2 linked regions of the Labilibaculum sp. DW002 genome follow. The protein of the gene in region 1 interacts with the protein of each later gene in a pairwise test. Links are inferred from orthologs where the notes say so. Each region holds a gene or a part of one and is shown on either strand. Other genes may lie near its edges. The genes, in order: L3049_RS07645 and rlmB.

What was found.
Region 2: the proteins of L3049_RS07645 (region 1) and rlmB interact in binary tests that used the Escherichia coli proteins (3 or more experiments, as listed by UniProt). The link is inferred for Labilibaculum sp. DW002 from one-to-one orthologs.

Annotation. Positions count from the first base shown.
Region 1 is NZ_JAKJSC010000001.1:2,003,753-2,009,663, reverse strand. What follows is about bases 2,686-5,534. They hold L3049_RS07645 (NAD(P)H-hydrate dehydratase), read left to right. Parts: upstream 2,686-3,278; coding sequence 3,279-4,790; downstream 4,791-5,534. Other genes in these bases: L3049_RS07640 (DUF4831 family protein), read left to right, coding at 4,868-5,534; L3049_RS07650 (DUF4287 domain-containing protein), read left to right, coding at 2,686-3,169. In the rest of the region: hemF (oxygen-dependent coproporphyrinogen oxidase), read right to left, coding at 1-326; L3049_RS07660 (DUF6787 family protein), read right to left, coding at 370-690; L3049_RS07655 (peptide MFS transporter), read right to left, coding at 875-2,392; more of L3049_RS07650, read left to right, coding at 2,627-2,685; more of L3049_RS07640, read left to right, coding at 5,535-5,911. UniProt on the Escherichia coli protein: Bifunctional enzyme that catalyzes the epimerization of the S- and R-forms of NAD(P)HX and the dehydration of the S-form of NAD(P)HX at the expense of ADP, which is converted to AMP.
Region 2 is NZ_JAKJSC010000002.1:101,904-118,275, forward strand. Bases 5,926-8,749 are described here. They hold rlmB (23S rRNA (guanosine(2251)-2'-O)-methyltransferase RlmB), read left to right. Parts: upstream 5,926-6,879; coding sequence 6,880-7,620; downstream 7,621-8,749. Other genes in these bases: L3049_RS12130 (DUF418 domain-containing protein), read left to right, coding at 5,926-6,867; L3049_RS12140 (4Fe-4S dicluster domain-containing protein), read right to left, coding at 7,671-8,749. In the rest of the region: 23S rRNA (uracil(1939)-C(5))-methyltransferase RlmD, read right to left, coding at 1-834; L3049_RS12110 (glycoside hydrolase family protein), read left to right, coding at 981-2,093; L3049_RS12115 (hypothetical protein), read right to left, coding at 2,160-2,603; L3049_RS12120 (AAA family ATPase), read left to right, coding at 2,773-3,519; L3049_RS12125 (ABC-F family ATP-binding cassette domain-containing protein), read left to right, coding at 3,605-5,545; more of L3049_RS12130, read left to right, coding at 5,626-5,925; more of L3049_RS12140, read right to left, coding at 8,750-9,029; L3049_RS12145 (3-oxoacyl-ACP synthase III family protein), read right to left, coding at 9,352-10,437; L3049_RS12150 (chalcone isomerase family protein), read right to left, coding at 10,691-11,245; L3049_RS12155 (PQ-loop repeat-containing protein), read right to left, coding at 11,286-11,579; L3049_RS12160 (mechanosensitive ion channel family protein), read right to left, coding at 11,593-12,831; L3049_RS12165 (M64 family metallopeptidase), read left to right, coding at 12,950-14,233; L3049_RS12170 (DUF6249 domain-containing protein), read right to left, coding at 14,305-14,640; L3049_RS12175 (RNA polymerase sigma factor), read left to right, coding at 15,002-15,577; L3049_RS12180 (hypothetical protein), read left to right, coding at 15,601-16,026; L3049_RS12185 (DUF3127 domain-containing protein), read right to left, coding at 16,119-16,372. UniProt on the Escherichia coli protein: Specifically methylates the ribose of guanosine 2251 in 23S rRNA.

The sequences.
Region 1 (5,911 bases):
AAATATCTAACATTCATGTGAACAATGGGTACATAAGGATTCTCTGGATGCATAATAAGCGATACGCCAGTTGCAAAAAACTCATCGCCTTTTACATTGAGCTTAGTTTTAATTTTTTCAGGAAGAGGACCATGAACAGCGGAGAAATTAACCCCACCTTTTTCAATTGTATTTCCCTCTTTTATTACTCGGCTTCTTCCGCCTCCACCGCCATCTCGTTCCCAAAGATCTTCAATAAAGGATGCTTTTCCATCAGTAGTCTCAATGGCCTTGGTAATTCTATCTTGTAGTTGTTTAAATTTCTCTGCGATTTCTTCTTTATGCATAGAGGATTATTGTTGCGTGTGTTGTCTTTAGTAATATTCTGAATTATGCTTCTTTGTGAATGGTGTTTTTCTTTTTCTTAGATGAAAAGCGACTAATCATTTTCTTTTCAAAATTCCAGAAAAATCGAAATTGCCCTAGTATACTACCTACAATTAATAATAGGATTTGATAAGCTGGAGTGATGATAATAATACTCATTATTATTTTGATCATCAGGTTGGTTTCGGGCCCAATAGAAAGGTATTCAAATATTGGTTTCCTCACCATAACTGAAAGACTACCAGTTATGGAAAAGGTAATAAGGATTAATATTAGTTGAAGATTTGAATTGATCTCCCAACGTTTTTTAAGTTTCTCAAACATGAGGTTTTATTTAGAATAGTTTTGAATAAGCAAATATAATATAAAATACCTTTAAGTCTGAAATAGGAGAGGGATTTTCTGTTTGATTTTATTGATTAACCAATAGAATTTTAAATAAGGAAGTTTATGGCATAAAAAAACCGCCTCATATATGAGGCGGTTTTTGATATATTATTTGTATTTCTTATTCAGAAACTCTTTCTAACCATTTTACCATTACAAGCATGATGATCATTGAGATAGCACATGCACCAATAAATACTGTCCAAGTTAACCAGATAGGTACTCCAACGTAAAGCATAGCACCAAATACTAATAACTGGTTACCAGCACCTGTTGCACCTAACCAAAGACCTTGCATTAGACCTTGATACTGAGGAGGAGCTACTTTCGATACGAAAGAAATTCCAAGTGGACTAATGAAAAGCTCAGCAACAGTTAAGATGAAGTAAGCACCAACCAATAGGAATGGAGTTACTTTATCAGCCTCAGGAAGACCACCCATCTCAGTTACTTCAGAGAACAATGGTACATTAAGAGAACCAAAAGTCATCAATACATAAGCTAATGCAGCGATAAACATACCAATTGCAATCTTCTTAGGGGTAGATGGCTCAATTCCACGGTTACGTAACCATCCGAAGATACCTACAACAACTGGAGTTAAGAATACTACGAAGAATGGATTAGCCATTTGGAAAATCTCTGGATCAAAACTAAAGCCACCAATATTAAGTACAGTATAATCTCTAGCAAACATAGTAAGAGTTAAACCATTTTGGTGGAAAGAGAACCAGAAGAAGATAACAACTCCGAATACCGCTAATAAAGCGTAGATTCTTTGCTTAACTTCCTTAACATCCATCTGAGTAACGGTTGTGTTGTTTGCTTTAGCTTCAGCAGCTTTTTTCGCAGGATCTGGGAAGTTAGCTTTATTCTTAAGATAGATAACCAATGAAATTAACATAGCAACAATCGCAACAGCAAATGCATAATGGAAACCTTCATTAAATACATTTAAGTAATCATTACAAAAAGCAGTATAGTCAGTAATAGGAGAAGCACTTACTTGGTTTGCAATTTCATGAAATCTTTCCGCTGCTTTTTCTGTAAGCGTACCGCCTAGGTGTTGATGACATAGCTCAGGAAGATTGGCATTGTATTCAAAACCGGATCTTGCTAACCACCAACTTCTAATAGATGGAGCAATCATTGGAGCAAAAATACCACCAATATTAATAAACATATAGAATAAAGAGAAACCTGAGTCTCTAACCTTATCATACTTAGGATCATCGTACATCTGACCTACTAAGGCTTGTAAGTTACCTTTGAATAAACCATTACCAAATGCAATTACAGCTAAAGCAACACAGGTTGCAACTAGGTATAAAGTTAAGTTTGGAACTGGAGTTGGAGTTGGAATTGCAAGAAGCACGTATCCAAAAGCCATCATTAATAAACCTGCGAGAATAGTTCCTTTGTAGTTTTTAGTTTTATCGGCAATAACACCACCTAAAATAGCAAGGAAATAGATAGATGAATAGAAAGTTGCATAAATCCAACCAGCAGCGGTTCCATCTAAACCGAATTTAGCTTGTAAGAATAATACCAAGATAGCCATCATGGTATAGAATCCGAATCTTTCACCCATATTTGCTAAAGCAGCAGGAATCAGACCTTTAGGATGTCCTTTAAACATAGTTGTTTGTTTTAATTATTAATAGTTTTTACTTGTTTTCATGAGATGGACAAATATATAAAAAAAAACAAAAGAGAGTAATGATTTGTTAGCAGAATGAGTCTATTTAAAACGTTTTCGTAAGCAAATATGGAATTGAAAAGTTTAGTATCTTTGATATACAAGCCCAAAGCATTAGAAATAGTAAGATGTAACCGAGTATTTTCGGTATTGTAGCCAACAAAAAATTGACTTATGGATCCTGCACTGAAGACGATGATTGAAAATATGCCTGAAAAAACGGGTAAATCATTAGAAGAATGGAAAAAAATATTGAAAAAAAAATCATTCGAAAAACATTCGGAAGGGGTTAAATATCTAAAATCTGAATATAATGTTACACATGGGTTTGCGAATACAATTGTAACACTATCAAAAGAAGAAGATAATACATCAGAAGATCTTGTGGAATCTCAATACAAGGGAAAAGAAGAATTAATTCCGATCTACGAAGAACTTATCAAGTATCTTAAAACCTTAGGTTCTGATGTTACTATTACTCCCAAAAAAGGAAGTGTCAGCATTATTCGTAAACGACAATTTGTTTTAATTAAACCCGCAACCAAAACAAGAATTGATTTAGGCTTGAAAATAAAAGACAAGCCAATAGCGAATAGGCTTGAAAGCTCTGGACCTTTTGGAACAATGTGTACCCATAGAGTGAGAATTTCTGAATTGTCGGAAATTGATAATGAATTGAAAGCTTGGATACTAGAAGCATACGAAAAATCGAAATAAACTGGCTACCATTAAATGCAAATTAGCAAGTGGTTAGATACTTATTTTACGAGCAGTAGTCTAATTCTTTTTTCTTTATTTCAGAGTCAAAATTTAAAACTTAATTGATATGAAAGTATTCTCGGCCGAACAAATTTCAAAAATTGATACATTCACTATAGAACACGAGCCAATTGCTTCTATTGATTTAATGGAAAGAGCTTCATCTAAAATTTATAATTGGATCGTTGGGAAATTTCCTTCTCCTCAGAATTGCAAGATATTTATTGGACCTGGGAATAATGGAGGAGATGGTTTGGCTGTAGCTCGAATGCTTGCTGAGAAGAACTACTCTGTAGAAGTATTTCTGCTAAAAATAAGTGATAAAATAGCTTCAGATGCTCAGGTAAACTTGAGCCGAATTCAAAACAAAAAGAACCTGGATATTTATGAGCTTACCTCCATTGATAATATGCCTTGGTTGTTTCCAGATGACATCGTAATTGATGCTGTCTTTGGGTCAGGTTTGTCAAGACCATTAAGTGGATTGGCTCTTGAAATCGTGAATGCTATAAATGCTAGCGAGGCCAATGTTGTTTCTATCGATGTGCCATCAGGATTGATGTGTGAAGATAATTCTACGAACAATACGAGAGGAATTGTTCAAGCAGATTACACCTTAAGTTTTCAGTTTCCTAAATTGGCTTTTCTATTTCCTGAAAATGCTAAATATGTAGGCGAATGGGAAGTACTTCCAATCGACTTGCATCAAGAAATTATAAAATCAGAATTGACCCCTTATAAAATACTAAATAGAGAATTTGTAAAATCTCTTTTAATGCCAAGAAAGAAGTTCGATCACAAAGGAACTTATGGGCATGGTTTACTAATTAGTGGTAGTTATGGCAAAATGGGCGCAGCTATTTTGGCATCTCGCGCTAGTTTGCGTTCGGGAATAGGTTTGCTGACTTCTCATATTCCACGTTTGGGTTATCAAATAATGCAAACTGCAGTGCCTGAAACCATGGTTAGTATCGATCGATCGGATATTATTTTTACTGAATTCCCAAATTTAGATCAATTTAAGGCAATAGCTATTGGTCCTGGAATTGATAAAAAACAGAATTCCTACAAGGCAATGATCGATTTGCTAAAAGAGGTGAAAGTACCGATGGTCTTGGATGCAGATGCGATCAATATTATTGGTGAACATCCTGAGTTAAAAGATGACTTGCCAATGGGCTGTGTATTTACGCCTCATATGAAAGAATTTGAACGTTTGGTCGGAAAATCAAAGGATAGTTATACAAGAAACTGTATGCAAAGAGAATTTGCTAAAGAACATCAGCTTACATTGGTTTTAAAAGGAGCTTACACTGCAATTTGTTGTCCGGAAGGAAGTTGTTATTTTAATCCGACAGGAAATCCTGGAATGGCAACCGCAGGAAGTGGTGATGTACTAACTGGAATAATATTATCTTTGTTATCGCAAGGGTATTCTTCCCATGTGGCAGCAATAATAGGAGTGTATTTACATGGTTTAGCTGGCGATTTGGCATCTGTTGATCTTGGAATTGAAGCGCTTACAGCAAGTGATATTATCGACTATTTGCCAAAAGCATGGTTAAAACTAAAAAAATGATTACTCCAGCATAATTAAGCTAGGTCGTCTAGCGTTACTAATAATAGCGAATTCAAAAATAAAAAATATAGATTGTAATGAGCCGAATGATATTTAGAACCTCAATGGTATTTCTTACCATTATCTGCTTGCAATGGAATGTTAGTGCGCAAAAAAGAAGAACACTTGAAACTCCAAGTACAGTAATTTATGCTTTACCGCAAACAGTTATAAAGCTTGATGTAACAGCTGAGAAAACAATTTTGAAACGAGGACCTTTTGCCGAATATGCTAACAAATACCTCGGTATTACAGATGTTGTGTCAGCAAATGGAGTAGAGTGGAAATTGAAAACAATTAATGCTTCTTCGGTAGGAGAGGTTGATCCAGAACAATACCATAAATTAACCACTTCGGTTGATTATGAACCAAGTTTAATTGCTTTGAGCCCAACTGGCCTGATAAAAGGTTTTAATTTGAAGAAAAGCCAGATTATCGATGAGGATAAAGAGTTACTATTTACTTCTGTAGAGGATGTTGATATTGAGTATGGAAAATTCTCTATCGATCCAATAATAAAGTATAGAGAAGATACGATTTATAAGGTAGTTGAAACAGATACGGCTTTTATTAAAATACCTGTTCTTGAAAAGCAGGCCTTAACCAAGTCGTTAGAAGAAAAGGCCGAAGAAGCTGCTCATGAGATTTTTAAATTACGCAAAAGAAGATTTAAGATTTTAACTGCGAATTTTGAGGTTTTACCTCCAGATGGAAAAGCTTACGAAGTAATTGTAAGAGAACTTAGAAAGTTAGAAGATGAGTATTTATCTCTTTTTATAGGTAAGAAAGTAAGTTCTCTTCGGAATTTTCATTTTTCTTATACACCCAATAAAGGAGAAAACGGAGGTGTCGTTTTTAGAATGTCGCCACAAATGGGACCAGTTGGTGTGAACGATTTGGGAGGCAAACCAATTCGTATTGATTTTAAAAATTTAGAAAGCACTAGAGAATTAGCAATTATTCCAACAGCAGGTATCGCTCCACAAAAGCTAATTTCTTATCGTATTCCTGGTATAGCAGATGTTTCTATTTCTAATGGAAAACGAGTTTTGTATAAAGATAGAATACCAGTGGCTCAATTC
Region 2 (16,372 bases), on another replicon or contig:
TTTATAAAGAATAACATCCTGATCAGTAATGGTGTCATTAGCTTTCTCGTTGATGATATACAATAATGAGGTAATCTCCGGGAATTTCTCAGCTATATGAGCCATAAGACCTTCGCGTTTCTCCACATCTTCGTGATAGAAAACAACGATAGCCATTACATCACCTGTTGTTGAGGTTCTGATAATTAGTGTGCGAAGAAATCCTTCCTGAGCACGAATATCGAAGAAGCTCAAATCATTGGCAAAAGCATATTCCTTAATTGCTAAACGAATGGCATTTGAAGGTTCTGCTTGAAGATGACATTTATTGATATCAACAACCTTGTCGAATAATTTTGGCACATGGAAACCAACAGCTGGTGTTCTAATAATTTCGTCTCCTAATGCAATTTCTTCATTTGTAAGATATCTTTTATTCGAAAAAGTGAATTCAAGCTTGTTACGGTAGAATTCTGTTTTTGCCGAAGGTAAAATTGGATTTGCCTCAGGTAAATCTATTTTTCCAATTCGACTTAAATTATCAAGAACTTCTTGTTGTTTGAAGTTTAGTTGTTCCTCGTATGGTAAGTTTTGCCACTTGCATCCTCCGCAGATACCAAAATGCTCACAAAAAGCATCTACTCTTAAATCAGAATATTTATGAAATACAACAGGATGACCCTCCATATAACTTTTACGTTTTTTTGTCACCTGCACATCCACAACATCGCCAGGTATCACATTGGTTACAAATACAACCTTATCGTCTACCTTAGCAATGGCCTTTCCTTCGGCTGCTAACTTTACTATTTCAATGTTTTCCAGTAAGGGTTTTCTGTTTCTTTTACGTCCCACGAGTACAATTGTTTTTAAATATGGCCACAAAGATACAATTTCAAATGATATGGTATCAATTTGTTAATTAATGAATGTGTAATTACTTATTTGTTTATATTTACCGTGTATTCCAAAGCCACATTTCAATTTTTATTAAAAGTACTATGAACAAGTTACTTGCTGTTTTTGCACTATTTGTATTGGTTTCGTGTGGAACAAAATCAACAACAAAAGTTCCATGTTTTGCATGGTTAGGAGGTCCTGGTGAAGCTACGGATATCGAATTAAAAGCCAACTTTACGGATTTAAAGGAAAAAGGTATTGATGGATTGATGTACAATGGAGGACATGATCCTGCGGTATATCAACGAGTAGGAAAAATTGCAAAAGAAGCAGGCCTCGAGTTTCATACTTGGATTCCAACCATGGTTCAGGGAAAGGATAAGAATATTTCTCCTGATTTATATGCCGTAAATGGGAATGGAGAATCTGCCTATGATAAACCTGCTTATGTAGATCATTATACTTTTTTGTGTCCAAATAAAGAAGAGGTTTATCAATATCTATCTAATTTATATACTAGCATTGCTGCTTTACCCGAAGTAGACGGAGTGCATTTGGATTATATCCGTTACCCGGATGTAATTTTGGCAGAAGGTCTGTGGGAGAAGTATGATTTAATTATGGATAAAGAATATCCTGAATTTGATTATTGTTATTGCGACAAATGCAAAGCTGATTTTAAAGCTAAATCGGGAATTGAGATTGCTAATCAGTCTCAAGCACGAGAAATCAATGAATGGAAAAAATTCCGTCAAGATTTAATTACAAAAATGGTAAATCGATTGGTGGAAGATGTACATGCAAAAGGCAAAAAGATTACTGCAGCAGTTTTTCCGGGGCCACATTCACACGCTGTAAAAATGGTTCGTCAGGAATGGGATCAGTGGAATTTAGATGCATTTTTACCAATGAACTACAACGATTTTTACTTGGAAGGAACCGAATGGATTGGGAAAATGTGCAAAGAATCATCTGAAAGTTTAAATGGACAGAAACCGGTTTACAGTGGATTGTTTATTTGTCCAAAACCAGATTCGAAAGCAAAAGAAGCAGATCCTGAAAACCATGGTTTACTTCCAGAAGAAATGGCAGAAGCAATAAGAGAATCAATGGTGAATGGAGCAGCAGGAATCTGCTTGTTTACACCTGATAGAATGACGGATGCACATTGGCTTGAATTTGAAAAAGCAATTCATAAGGATTATTCTAAGTAATAGAAATAACCTAGAGGGAATATTAAAAATAAAAAAAGGGAATTCAGTTTTGAATTCCCTTTTGTTTTAAATGTTTTTTGGTGATTCAATTTCAGTTAAATTCATTAATATTTCTTTGATGTCTTTTGTTCTGGCATTTGTATTTAGCCAGATTACAGCAGAATCAACAGAGCTGAAAATTTTTATATCAGTATTTAAATGTTGAATCCCTTCCATGAACAAAATTGTTTGCACTACTTGATCTGGGGTGCTGGTTATAACAGCAATTTTATCTACAAGATTGTAGATTTTATCGTTTTGAAAAAAAGTAGTGTAAAGTTCACTATCAGCAACAGAAGCTTTCAGTCTTAATTTTGTTACATCAATTAAAACATCAACTGGACTGGTGTGGTCTAAATTGGAAAAAACTTCCTGAAATTCATTAATCAATTCTCGCTGTACAACTTCCCCTCTACATGCCTTTATTAAAAGCCTGTGTTCATCCCAAAATGAGTATTTTACAAATTTCATTACTTAACAATGTTTGTTAATATATTGTTTTATACATAGATAGTGGTTTTTTTTAATGGTTTGCAAATGTAATTCTTTTTCTAAAACTAACAAATGACATGATTACTTAGAGGATAAAATATTAGGTTTGCAGAATAATTAAACACAACAACTAACAAAAAATATAATCATGAATCATTTGTTTGTACCCAATTCGGGGCGAGTAAATTTAAAGGATATTGTTTTTGATGAGAAATTGTCATTAAAAGTAGATCAGTTTTTAAGAGAATATGAGCATGTTGAAATTTTGAGTCAATATGGCTTACCTGTTATGAACAAGCTATTGCTTCATGGAAAATCGGGTTGTGGAAAAACAATGACTGCAAGGGCATTAGCAAATCATCTTGGAAAAAAGTTGAAAACCATTAATTTGGGAAATATTGTTTCTTCTAAATTAGGCGAAACTTCAAGGAATATTGCCGCAGCCTTTAAAATGGTTGAAACACAAGAAGCTGTATTGTTTTTTGATGAATTCGATTCTCTAGGTAAGGAAAGGGACTACGATAATTCCGATAGTAGTGAAATGAAAAGGGTTGTGAATAGTATGATTCAATTGATTGACTCTTTACCCAAGAACTCAATTATTATTGCTGCAACCAATCAATTGGGTTTAATTGATGAGGCATTAATTCGACGTTTTGAATTGAAGCTTGAATTTCACAATCCAGATGCCAAATATCTCGATGAATTATACGATAAGTTGATTTCGAAATATCCAGAAGAATATCAGAAAGTGAATCGAATTTATGATATTTCATTTGCAGAGGCAGAAACAATTGTAATGCAGGAAGTAAAAGAAAATATTATAAAGTCAGAGCTCCTAAAAAAAGAGCAAAAAATGCAGCAAGATCAACTTCACATTATTTGTGAAAATTAGGATGTTTGTATTTACTGATTAATGATTACGAATAACTGCGAACTGTTGTTATCTTTGTCGCTTTAATAGAAAAATCTGAATTGGTATGATCTCATTAAACAATCTTACGGTTGAATTTGGCGGCTTTACTTTGTTTAAGCAAGTTAGTTTTATTGTGAATACTCGCGATAGAATCGGTTTGGTGGGAAAGAATGGTGCAGGAAAATCAACACTCTTAAAAATCTTTGCTGGAAAACAGGAGGCTACTAAGGGGACAGTTAGTATACCTAACGAGATTAAGATTGGATATTTGCCTCAGCAAATGAAGCATGAGGATGGAAGAACGGTAATTGAAGAAGCTTTAACTGCTTTTGAAGAAGTGATTCAATTGGAGAAGGAGATTGCTCAAATAAATAATGAGATTGCCGAGCGTACAGATTACGAATCAGAGGAATATATGAAATTGATAAATCGTTTAACGGAAAAGAACGATAGGTTTCATATGATGGGAGGAGAGAATATTCAAGCTGAAGCAGAGCGTACTTTGTTAGGTTTAGGATTTTTACGTAGCGATTTTAATCGTCAGACTGATGAGTTTTCAGGCGGATGGCGAATGCGTATAGAATTGGTAAAGATATTACTTCGTCGTCCTAATGTATTTCTACTGGATGAGCCGACTAACCACTTGGATATTGAATCGATTCAATGGCTGGAAGATTTCTTGAAAACTTATCCTGGAGCTGTTGTGCTGGTTTCTCATGATAGAGCATTTCTTGATAATATTACCAATCGTACGGTTGAAATCTCGGTTGGAAAAATATACGATTATAAAGTATCCTATACAGAGTATGTCCAATTACATGCCGAGCGACGTGAGCAGCAGATGAAAGCTTACGTGAATCAGCAAAAAATGATTAAGGATACCGAAGATTTTATAGAACGATTCCGTTATAAAGCTACTAAGTCGGTTCAGGTACAATCACGTGTAAAGCAATTAGAAAAGCTGGATCGAATTGAAGTAGATGAGGTTGACAATTCAAAGTTGAATTTGAAATTCCCACCAGCGCCTCGTTCAGGAGATTTGGTTTGTCAGGTGAAAGATTTGAGTAAATCTTATGGCGATAATCTAGTATTGAAAGACCTAGAGTTTGTTATTGAGCGTGGTGAAAAGTTAGCCTTTGTTGGTAAGAATGGCGAAGGTAAGTCGACCCTTGTAAAAGTGTTGATGGGCGAGTTGGATCATACGGGTATTTGTAAAATTGGACATAATGTGAAGATCGGTTACTTTGCACAGAATCAGGCGATGTTACTTGATGAGAATAAAACGGTTTTCGATACAATTGATGATGTTGCCGTGGGAGATGTACGAACTAAGATTCGTGATATTCTGGGAGCATTCATGTTTGGTGGCGAAGATATCGATAAGAAGGTGAAAGTTTTATCAGGAGGAGAGCGTTCGCGATTGGCTATGATTCGTCTTTTGCTGGAACCTGTAAACTTGCTTGTTCTTGATGAGCCTACCAACCATCTTGATATGAAATCGAAGGATGTGTTAAAAGAAGCACTTTTGAAATTTGAAGGAACGGTAATTGTTGTTTCGCACGATAGAGAGTTTCTGGATGGTTTATCTTCTAAGGTATATGAGTTTACGAATAAGAAGATAAAAGAACATTTGGGTGGTATTTATTCATTTCTTCAGAATAAGAAAATGGATTCTTTGAAGGAGCTGGAAGTAAAGAAAAATATCGTACAAACGCAGGTGGAAATAGCTCCTTCGGATAATAAAATGAATTATTTGGAGCGCAAAGAAATGAGTAAAAAGATTTCCAAAATGGAAAGGGCGGTCTCTACTGCAGAAGACAATATTGCGCGTTTCGAAGAGCAAATTGTCGAGATGGAAGACATGCTAGCCAATCCAGAAAAAATGCAAGATCAAAGTTTGTTCTCAAAATATGAACAAGCAAAGAAAGATCTTGAAAATGAAATGACAGCGTGGGAGAATTACAATGAAGAACTTGAAAATTTAATTGCTGAAAAAGGAGAATAAGAGTGGGGCTATACTCAAAAAAAATGTGAATAATATTCTTAGTGATTTTTGCGTGATTTTTCTTTATCTTAAAAGAAAAAATGCCCAAACTATCTGCTCACCCAACCCATCTTAACGAACGCATTAAATCCCTCGATATCCTTCGCGGATTTGCCCTTTTAGGGATTTTACTAATTAATATTCTTCTGTTCGCATTGCCGAATGCCGCATTTTCAAACCCTTCGGTTATGGGGGACTTATCCTCTTCAGATCACTTTTCGTATTATTTGGTTCATGTTTTTGGAGAACTTAAATTCATGACAATGTTTTCGATCCTTTTTGGAGCAGGAATACTTCTGTTCATAACAAGGTTAGAGAATAAGGAAATTGATGGTTCTAAAATTCACATTAGAAGAATGCTTTGGCTTCTTTTATTTGGTATGATACATGCCTATTTTATCTGGTTTGGAGACATTTTAGTAGCCTATTCCTTAATTGGTTTAATTGCAGTTTTATTACGAAAAATGAAGGATCAATGGAAGATTGTATTGTGTGTAATTTTGTACCTCATTCCAATGGGATTTTTCTATATGATTGGTAGCCTTTTTGAAAGTATGCCTAAAGAAATGGCAGCAGATGCAATGAAAGATTTTAGTCCATCACAAGACCTATTAAAGGCAGAAATTGATTTGTACCAAGTTGGTTCGTGGTTCGATATTTTTGTGAAACGTGCTAAATTGAATATGAATTATCAAGTTGGATCATTTTTTATGCTCTCTATGTGGAGAACTACTGGGATGATGCTTTTGGGTATGGTTCTATTGAATAAAGGCATATTGTCTGCTGAAAAATCAAAATTGTTTTATTTGATTTTGGCTGTTGTTGGATTAACTGTTGGAACTCTTTTCAGTAATGAGGGAATTCATCAGATGATTGAAGCAAAGTGGGAGGTAATCCATTTTTTTAAGTTTGGTTATCAATTTAATTATTTCGGCAGCTTATTCACTTCTTTAGGCTACATTGGCTTGATCATCTTGATTTATCAAATGAAAATTTTACAATTTTTGACAAAAGCTCTCGAAGCAGTTGGTCGAATGGCTTTTACGAACTACCTTTGCCAATCCATAATTTGTTCCATCATTTTTTATAGTTATGGCTTTGGAATGTTTGCACGCTTCTCTAGAATTGAACTGCTTGCATTGGTCGCACTGATCTGGATATTCCAAATGATTTCATCTTATTACTGGTTGAAATATTATAGAATGGGACCATTTGAATGGTTGTGGCGTTATCTAACTTATAAAGAAAAACCACAATTATCACTAAATGTAAAACACCAATAAGCAAATTGATAAATGGCTAAACAAAGACAGGAAATGTTGTTCGGAATTAGAGCAACGATGGAAGCGATTAAAAGCGAAAAAGAAATAGAAAAAGTATTACTACAAACTGGTTTATCTGGTAACTTATTTCAAGAATTATTCGATTTAATTCGCGAAAAAGGTGTAGAATATCAATTTGTGCCTTCTGAAAAGATAAAATCTTTAGATCAGCATAATAATCAGGGTGTTATTGCTTTAATTGTGCCAATTCCTTACCAGGAAATAGAGGACGTGATTCCGCAGATTTTAGCGGAAGGGAAAACACCTTTAATTTTGATTTTAGATCAGATTACTGATGTGAGAAACTTTGGAGCTATCGCTCGTTCAGCAGAATGTGCTGGGGTACAGGCGATCATTATTCCATTCAAAAACTCGGCTAAGATTACACCAGATTCAATTAAAACATCAGCTGGAGCTTTGTATAACATTCCAGTTTGTAGAGTTCAAAATTTGAAAACAACAGCGCGTAATTTAAAGAAAGAAGGAATTCGTATTGTAGCTGCAACTGAGAAAGCAGAAAAAGTATATACAGAAGGAGATTTTTCATTGGCTACTGCAATTATTATGGGGTCAGAGGATACTGGTATCGAAGATGCATTGTTGCGCTTAGCGGATGAGCAAGTTAAAATTCCAATTACAGGTTCTATTGAATCTTTAAATGTATCGGTTGCTGCATCACTAATGGTGTATGAAGCGGTTCGTCAAAGAGGATAAATAGTAAACAAGACGATATATCGAACGCAAGAATTTAATTCTTGCGTTTTTTATTTTTCTTTAACCCAGCTTGGCATATCAGCCGATTTGGGTTTTCTGCCATAAAAGAAATCATCTAAAGGAACAGCAATTCGTCTAAACAGAGGCGAATGTTTTATGCCCCAACGAATAGAGTTGTGCAGAAGGTTATCTGGGTGGGAATATGGGCAAGTAGCCATGCAACGACCACAATCTGTGCCTGCTTTAGCCCAGTAGGTAAAGCATGCCTCAGAATTAATTTGCCAGCGTTTAATACCATTTACTTGTTTTGGGGTATCAAAAGATATTGCTTTGCTTGGACAAACATCGGCACATTTCTTACAGCGGTTGCAGAAATCTAACATACTGTGGTTCTGTTGATATTTGTGAACTGGAATTTCAAAATTAGTTGTAACAACCCCTAAGCGAACTCGAGGACCCTCTTTTGGAGTCATTAATAAGCCCATACGGCCAATTTCTCCTAATCCAGCATCTCTTGCTACCAAAGGACAAACAACTTCGTAATTTCCATCAATATGAGCTTTGGCCGAATAGCCTAAGCTTCTTAAAAATTGACCAATTTGTATCGCAATTCGACCTGCTTCTAAATATTGTTGTCCTGATTCCATGACAATTGAGGCTTGCGGTGCTGCAGTCACCATTTCTTGCGTCATTTCTACAGTAAATGCAATTGCATATTGATGATGCTCTTTTATTTCTTGCCCATAACTTTCTCCTCGGCCTTTATGGGAATAATAGTGGTAGTTTTCTATTTTAGTAAAACCAATGTTCAAAGCTCCTAATTTCTTACTCCATCCAATTAAAAATTCTAACATTCTTTCAGGAGATATCTCTTCTTTCTTTTGGTTTACAGGGCCATCAATGGCATCTTTAAATTGATCTACAGTGTAAAAACTTGCGTTAGATGCTGCATAGGCCAATTTATTGTAAAAGATTGATTTGTTAGATAATAGACCTGCTTCTTTTCGAAATTCATTGTCAGTTGCCTTACGATTTGGATTCTTTGAGTAATAATCTTCGTACCTCTGACTCCCTGGTTTTAATTCATTTCTCGAGAACATGATGTCCCGCTCATCAATTTGTGTTTTAGGAAAGCGATCAGTTCTATTTTTCGAAGTAGGTAGTGGAATACTAAATGCTACTGCTGTTAATATCAGATCAATTAATAGTATGATTGCTACAATTTCCCATGAATATTGCCAAGATAAAAAATAAGGAATTGGCAAAATTATTGCAATAAGGAGAGCTCTAAAACTTGCTCTTTTCTCATTCTCGAACCAGAATATAATAGCACTATATAACAGCCCAATAAAGAATATAATAGCACAAGTCAAACAAAAATATAATGCCAAAGTAGATATCAAATCCATAGGAGTAAAAATTTAGAGGATTGAAAGATAAAAGTATTTTCGCAGCTTGCTTTTGTTTCCTTCTAATTTGGACTCTTTCTTTGGTTGAGTTTGGTTTAAAAAAGAATTACCCGAATCAAATGAATTTGATCCGGGTAATTATCTATAGTAATATTAGGGTTAGAATGCTTTTTTATTCTGATTACTGAAAGTTGCTTACATCACTTGTGTTTGCTACGCTTTTCAGATTCAGCACCGCTAATTTGCATAAATTAATTCTTCTATGCAAACGTTTCCTTAATCTTTTTACTAATACTTCAATATTTATGGGTATAATCCCAACTTATACCTTATAAACAAAGGCATTAATGCTCATACCAGCACCTACTGATGCGAATATAAGGTTATCTCCTGTTTCAAATTCATGACCTTCCAATTCTCCTTTCGCAATCATATCGTAAAGAATAGGTACGGTTGCTACCGAGTTATTTCCCATTTTTTTGATAATCATTGGCATAATATCTTCCGGAACTTTTCTTTCACCGTACAAGCGAAATAAGCGTTTGGCAATGGCCTCGTCCATTTTTTCGTTGGCTTGATGGATTAGAACTTTTTTGATATCATTTAATCCTAAGCCAGCTTTTTCTATACTCTCCTTTACCAATTGCGGCACATTTGAAATAACATATTCGTAGATTTTATGCCCGTGCATTTTTATGAATAGATTGTTGCTGTTTCCTTCAAAATCAATATTGTCCGAAACATCCGCACGTAAAAAGAATGCTTCGTTTTTAGTGTCGGTTCTCATGGCATGAGACAATATTCCAGATTCTTCTTCTGCTTCACATGCTTCTAATATCGTTGCACCTGCTCCATCTGCATAAATCATAGAATCTCTATCGTGAGGATCGCAAACCCTTGAAAGGGTTTCAGCACCAATAACCATTACACGTTTAGCATCGCCCGATTTTATGAAGTAGTTAGCTTGAATCATGGCTTGAATCCAACCAGGACATCCGAAAAGAATATCGTAGGCTACGGTTTGCGGGTTTTCGATTTGAAGCAGATTCTTCACTTTTGCAGCTAAACAAGGCAATTGATTTGTTAAAGTGGAATCAGGTTTTACATCGCCGAAATTATGAGCAACAAGAATATAATCAAGACTTTCTTTATCGATTCCGGATGATTCTAACGCTCTGCTTGCAGCGATATAAGCCAAATCAGAATTTTGCTGATCAGTAGCGGCATATTTTCTTTCTGTAATTCCAGTTATATCCTTAAATTTCTCAATAATTTCCTCATTGGGAGTTTCAATTTTTTTGCCATTAGGCTCGAAAAAATCATGATTCAAAAAGTGTTCATTTTTAACTTGGACAGTTGGGATATAACTACCCGACCCAACAATTTTCGAAAATCTTTTGGTACTCATTGTTATTGTTTTTGTTTCAAATAATAAATATGCCCTTTGTTTATGGAGCACAAAATTTTCTTAGAGACTAGTTCTTTATGTGTCCGAAAGATTAATGTTTAAAAGCCAAATCGTACGAAGATTTGGCGTTAGGTGTGGGGCTAAGGTAAAAAATAAATTTAAAATGGATGATTTTTTAACAAGAAATTAAGATCTGAAACAGTTAGTGTTAGTTGAAAGTTGTTTATAATAAATGACTTGAGTGTTTGGGAGCTTATTTTAATAGTTTTTCTTTTAAGCTCTTATCAACAGGTTTTTTGCACAGCCAAATACCAAATAGTGCTTGTTTAAATGATAATCCATTAATGGAATCTTTTAATTCACCATTTTTATAAACCATGGTACCGCTTTCGGTTGTGTACATAAATTCAAAAACATCCTCTTTTTCAATGCCTCCACTAAAAACAGAGATAAACTCGTCAATTTCTGATTGAATATGTGCCATTTCACCATTGGTTGAGTTTTTAAATCCATCTCTAGTTGCCTTTTCCATTTTTTCAGACGTAATTAGACCAGAAATTATTTGAAGACGAATTCCCATGCTTTCATCTTTTGAAATGATCTGCTCAGCATCATTTATATCTGTAGAAAGATACAATCCCATTGCATACATATCCATCCATAATTTAACTCTTGTACCTGCACCTTGCAATTGCATCCGATTTTCTTTTACGAGCATTTCGTTTGGAAGCTCAACGCCTCCTACTTTAGTTTGAGAAAAAGCAGATAAACTTGAGATTAAAAATAGTAGGATAAGAAAATTTTTCATTGTGTTTTTTTTGTGGTGTGTGGTGAAAATAATTTAAGTTTTAGGCATAAAAGAGTTTGGCATAACACAGGTAAAAAGTGGCTATAATATTAACTAAATAATTGAGCCAAAGTGGGTATTGTCTTTTGCCAGATTTTAAATCTCCATTTACAATATAGATAAAAGTAAAGAACACTCCAAAAGACCACATTAATAGAAATGACCAGTTAAAGCTCGAAACATCATGTGTTTTGTACGTTTGCACCACTTGTGGGATCACTCCAATACTTAAAATTATATTTCCGAACCATCCTAATGATTCAAAAAAATCCAGTTTTTTAATCGCAGTTTTCATATTTGTTGATGTCTTAGTTTACGAGTTTATTAAAATCATCGCCAGTTGGGTTCTGGAATACACGAAGATTAAATTCAGGAACAATTGCTAAAATATGATCGAAAATATCAGCCTGTATGGCTTCGTAGTTGGCCCAGGCTTGATCATTTGAAAAAACATAGATTTCTAATGGTAGACCTTTTTCTGTAGGCTGCAATTGACGAACAAGAAAGGTCATCCCATCATGAATCTTTGGATTTTGGTGCAGATAAGCTTCAACATATTTTCGGAACGTACCAATATTGGTTAATCTTCTTTGATTAATAGGAATTTCGCCTTCGGAATTGTCGGTTCTAATTTCCTTCTTTTTTTCAATCAGATAGTCCTTTAATAAGTGAATTTTTTCAAATTTTACGATTTCTTCGTCACTTAGAAAATGAATGGATTTGACATCTATGTTTAAATGGCGTTTTATTCTTCTTCCTCCAGATTCTTCCATTCCTTTCCAGTTGCTGAAAGATTCAGATACAAGTGAATAGGTAGGAATCGTGCTAATGGTTTTATCCCAATTCTGAACTTTAACAGTGTTCAAACTAATATCTATTACAGTTCCATCTGTACCCTTGGAAGGCATGGAAATCCAATCTCCAATATTTACCATTTTGTCAGCTGAAAGCTGAATAGAAGCAACAAAGCCAAGTATAGTGTCCTTGAAAATTAATAAAATAACGGCAGCAAAAGCTCCCATTCCAGCAATTATTGTTAATGGATCCTTATCTATAAATAGAGCTAAAATGGAAATAATTCCCATTGCATAGAAAAAGATTTTTACAATTTGCAAAAAGCCTTTTATAGGTCTTGTTTTGCTAACAGGTCTTGTATTGTAAATGTCGTTACCTGCATTTAGAAAAGTATCAATTAGCATAATTGCCAATATCACCATATAAACATAGGCTCCATTCTGGAGAAAATTACTTAAGCCGATATGATCAATTAGACCAGCACTATAGTAAATTATTGAGGCTGGAGCAAAGTGAGCAATTTTATCGAATACTTTTCTTTCGAGAAGGATATCATCCCAATGTGTTTTGGTTTTGCGAACAAGCTTTGTAATGATTGATATGAGAACTTTTTTTGCAATTAAATCAGCGGCCCAAGCTACTATAAGAACGATAATAACGGCAATTATGGACTGTAAAATGATCGCCCAATATTCGGTTATGCCTCCATTTACTAACCAATTCTTTAATTGAACGCCTAAAAGCTCTTTCATGAGATATTAATTTATATGTTTTAAATAAAAAATCTAAGATATCTATTCCTATCTGCAATTGAAAAGTGAAAGTCATAATATTTTGTACTTTTAGCTTATAAACAACAAAACAACAACTATGAATAAGAAAGGATGTTTAATTGTGATGCTAATTTCGATTACGAGTTTCGCATTTGGGCAAGTTAATTTTGAAGATTACTTTGAGAATAAAACTTTGCGAGTTGATTACCTAATGGGTGGAAGTGCAAAAGATCAAACGGTATTTATCAAAGAATTAAAAGAAGAACCGTTTTGGGGAGGTAGTAAAACGAACCTGATTGATCAATTTGGCTTTGGAACATTTAAATTCAAATTAATTGATGCAGAAACTAAAGTTTTGCTGTATTCTAAAGGTTTTAACTCATTGTTTCAGGAATGGCAAACAACAGCAGAAGCCAAGGAGTTAAAAAGGGCTTTTTATCAAGTAAATGTGATGCCTTTTCCTAAGAGACCTGTTTTATTCGTTTTAGAATCGAGAAAATGGAATGGGGAAATGGAACAAATATTCGAGTATGAAATTGATCCATCTAATTATTTTATTGGTAAAGAAAAGCCAAATACTATCGTATCAAATCGTGTAATGGGAGAAGGAGATCCTGCGACAAGTGTCGATGTTGCATTTATTGCAGAAGGATATACTCAGGAGGAAATGGGTAAATTTAGAGCTGATGTGAAACGAATTGCAGGCTACTTGTTTGATGTGCCTCCATTTAAACATTATCAGAATAATTTTAATATTTACGCTCTGGAAGCGATTTCGGAAGAGTCGGGCACAGATGTTCCTGGTGAGAATATTTACAAGAATACTGCGGTTAATACTACCTTTTACACTTTTGATATTGATCGGTACTTAACAACATTTGATATTAAAACGATGCATGATATTGCAGCTAATGTGCCTTACGATCATATTTTTGTTTTAATTAATACAGAAAAATATGGTGGGGCAGGAATCTATAATTACTACACCTCATGTTCCTCTGATCATAAATTGTCAAGAGAAGTAGCAAGTCATGAATTTGGACATGGTTTTGTTGGTTTGGCTGACGAATATTATACTTCTGAAGTGGCTTACGAAGATTTCTACAATTTGGAAATTGAGCCTTGGGAACCGAATTTAACAACCTTAGTTGATTTTGATAAAAAGTGGAAGCGAATGTTGAATGATTCAATTCCAATTCCAACACCTAGAACTGAAGAATACAATGATAAAGTTGGTCTATTCGAAGGCGGTGGCTATATGAGTAAAGGGATATATTCTCCTGTACGAGATTGTAAAATGAAATCGAATAACAAAGATGAATTTTGTCCGGTTTGTGAAGAGGCCGCAGAAAAGATGATTTTATTTCAGATTGGAAAATAAATTAAGCTTTTGTTAAGGAATATAAAAAATGCGCTTCAATTTGAAGCGCATTTTTTTTAAGAGGAACATGATTATTTGTCGTCTTCTTGTTTTTTTGCCATTCCGTAGAATATTAAAAGAGCAACTCCTCCAAATAAAAAGATCATTGAAAAGTAAGACACTTCCTCGTTTAGACCGGTGTAGGCGTCTAAAATATTTCCAATAAGAATTCCAATAGCCAGTCCAATAAGAAGAACTCCATATTTCAAACTCTCTAGAGTGCTGCACTTTTTATCTCCTACTAAAGTGCTAAGATCCATACCTTTTTCGATTAAGGCTTTTCTTTCTTTATGGCGATGTACTAAAAATACGATTAATGGTATAATGCCAAATACTGAAATGATTGCTACTACTCCTGTTATATCCATCTTATGGGTTTTTTGATTAAAATGATTTTTTTTTTCGAAACTAAATCGTCTTACTGATTTTTGCATTCAACTTTAGGACGCGGCCTGTTTCAATCAGGTTACACATTTTTTAAGAAAATTTTAACGCTTTAATTTATCTTGGTTGAAATGAATGCCTTAACTTGCCATTAATGAACTTTAAATTAAAATTTATTGAAAAATAGATTTAAGCTGTAACCGATTGATGTGCGAGTGCGTCTAAGTATTAGACAACTTATTTAAGGAGTGAAAAAAAGTTATACAGAACGCAACATTATCATTCTAATGACTGTCTTTTTAAATGAGGATGAAATATTTACAAGAATAGAAGCATGTATTATCTATGAAATTTCGAAATGATACTTATTATTTAGCCAAGATCAAGGAAGGAGATCCAGGTGCGTATGCATTTCTTGTAAACAAGCATAAGAAGATGGCCTTTAATATTGCATTGCAATTGATGGGAAATCGAGAAGATGCAGAGGAGGTTGCTCAGGATGCTTTTCTAAAAGCTTATCAGGCCTTAGATAAGTACAAAGGAGATTCGAAATTTTCAACATGGATTTATCGAATCATATACAATACAGCAATTTCTCGTCTTCGGAAAAAAAAACTTGATGTAAGTTCTATTGATGAAGATTTTTCAGTTTCTGTTAATGTAAAATCCACTCAGTCTGCCTTGAAAGATTTGCAGGCAGTGGAACGAAAAAAGTATCTTAGAGAAGCATTAAAAAGAATAAATGGTGATGATTGTAGTTTAATTACACTGTTTTATTTAGAAGAAAATTCGGTTGAAGAGATTTGTTCTATTACAGGATTAAATGCTTCAAATGTAAAAGTAAAATTGCATCGGGCACGAAAAAAGCTTTATGCTGAGTTAGAAAAAGTATTGCAGGGAGAATTAAAAACGATATTATAGATTTCGTAAGAAAAACACACAAGATGAATAAAAAAGAAGATATCTATAAGGATGATTTCATCAAAGAACTTGTAAAGGATGTTGAGTTGGAGGAAACTTCGGATCAATTTACGAATCAGGTGATGGATCAGGTGATGCAAGATTGGCTTGCAAAACCAATTGAAATGAATAAGCCAATTTCGAGGAATCGTTGGATGTGGATCGCAAGTCTGATATTTTTGGCAGTTATTATTCTGCTTGGAACAGATGTGCATAAATTGATCAGTGCAAGCGAACATCCCTTTTTAAACCAGTTGGACGCAATGTTTTTACATCCAATTAATTTGATTTTGAATCAGGTTCTGCAAAGTTTAATAAAACTTCCAGTATTGGTTTATATTGTTGCAGTAGCATTTGGGTTTTTAGCAGCTTTCGATCGGGTTGTTAATAAATTGGTACACTATAGGTAAAAGCAAACACAGTTGGTATTGCACCAACACCCATTAATATTTGATTTTTTTAATAAAAAAAACCGCACTGTAAAGTGCGGTTTTTATATTTTCTAGAAAGGAAGATCATCTTCTTCAGGAGCTGGAGGCATATCAGCCGCATTGAATTCTGGCATTTCAGCAGCAGCTGCCGCTTGCATTTTTTCAATTCTCCAAGCTTCTAAGTTTGAGAAATAGTTTGTTTTTCCATCTTTTTCCCACTTTCTTCCTCTGATATTGAAAGAAACCTTAATGTTTTCGTTAACAGAAACAGTCTCTAATAAATCACAACGATCTTGAGTCAACTGAAATTTAATGAAATCATTCC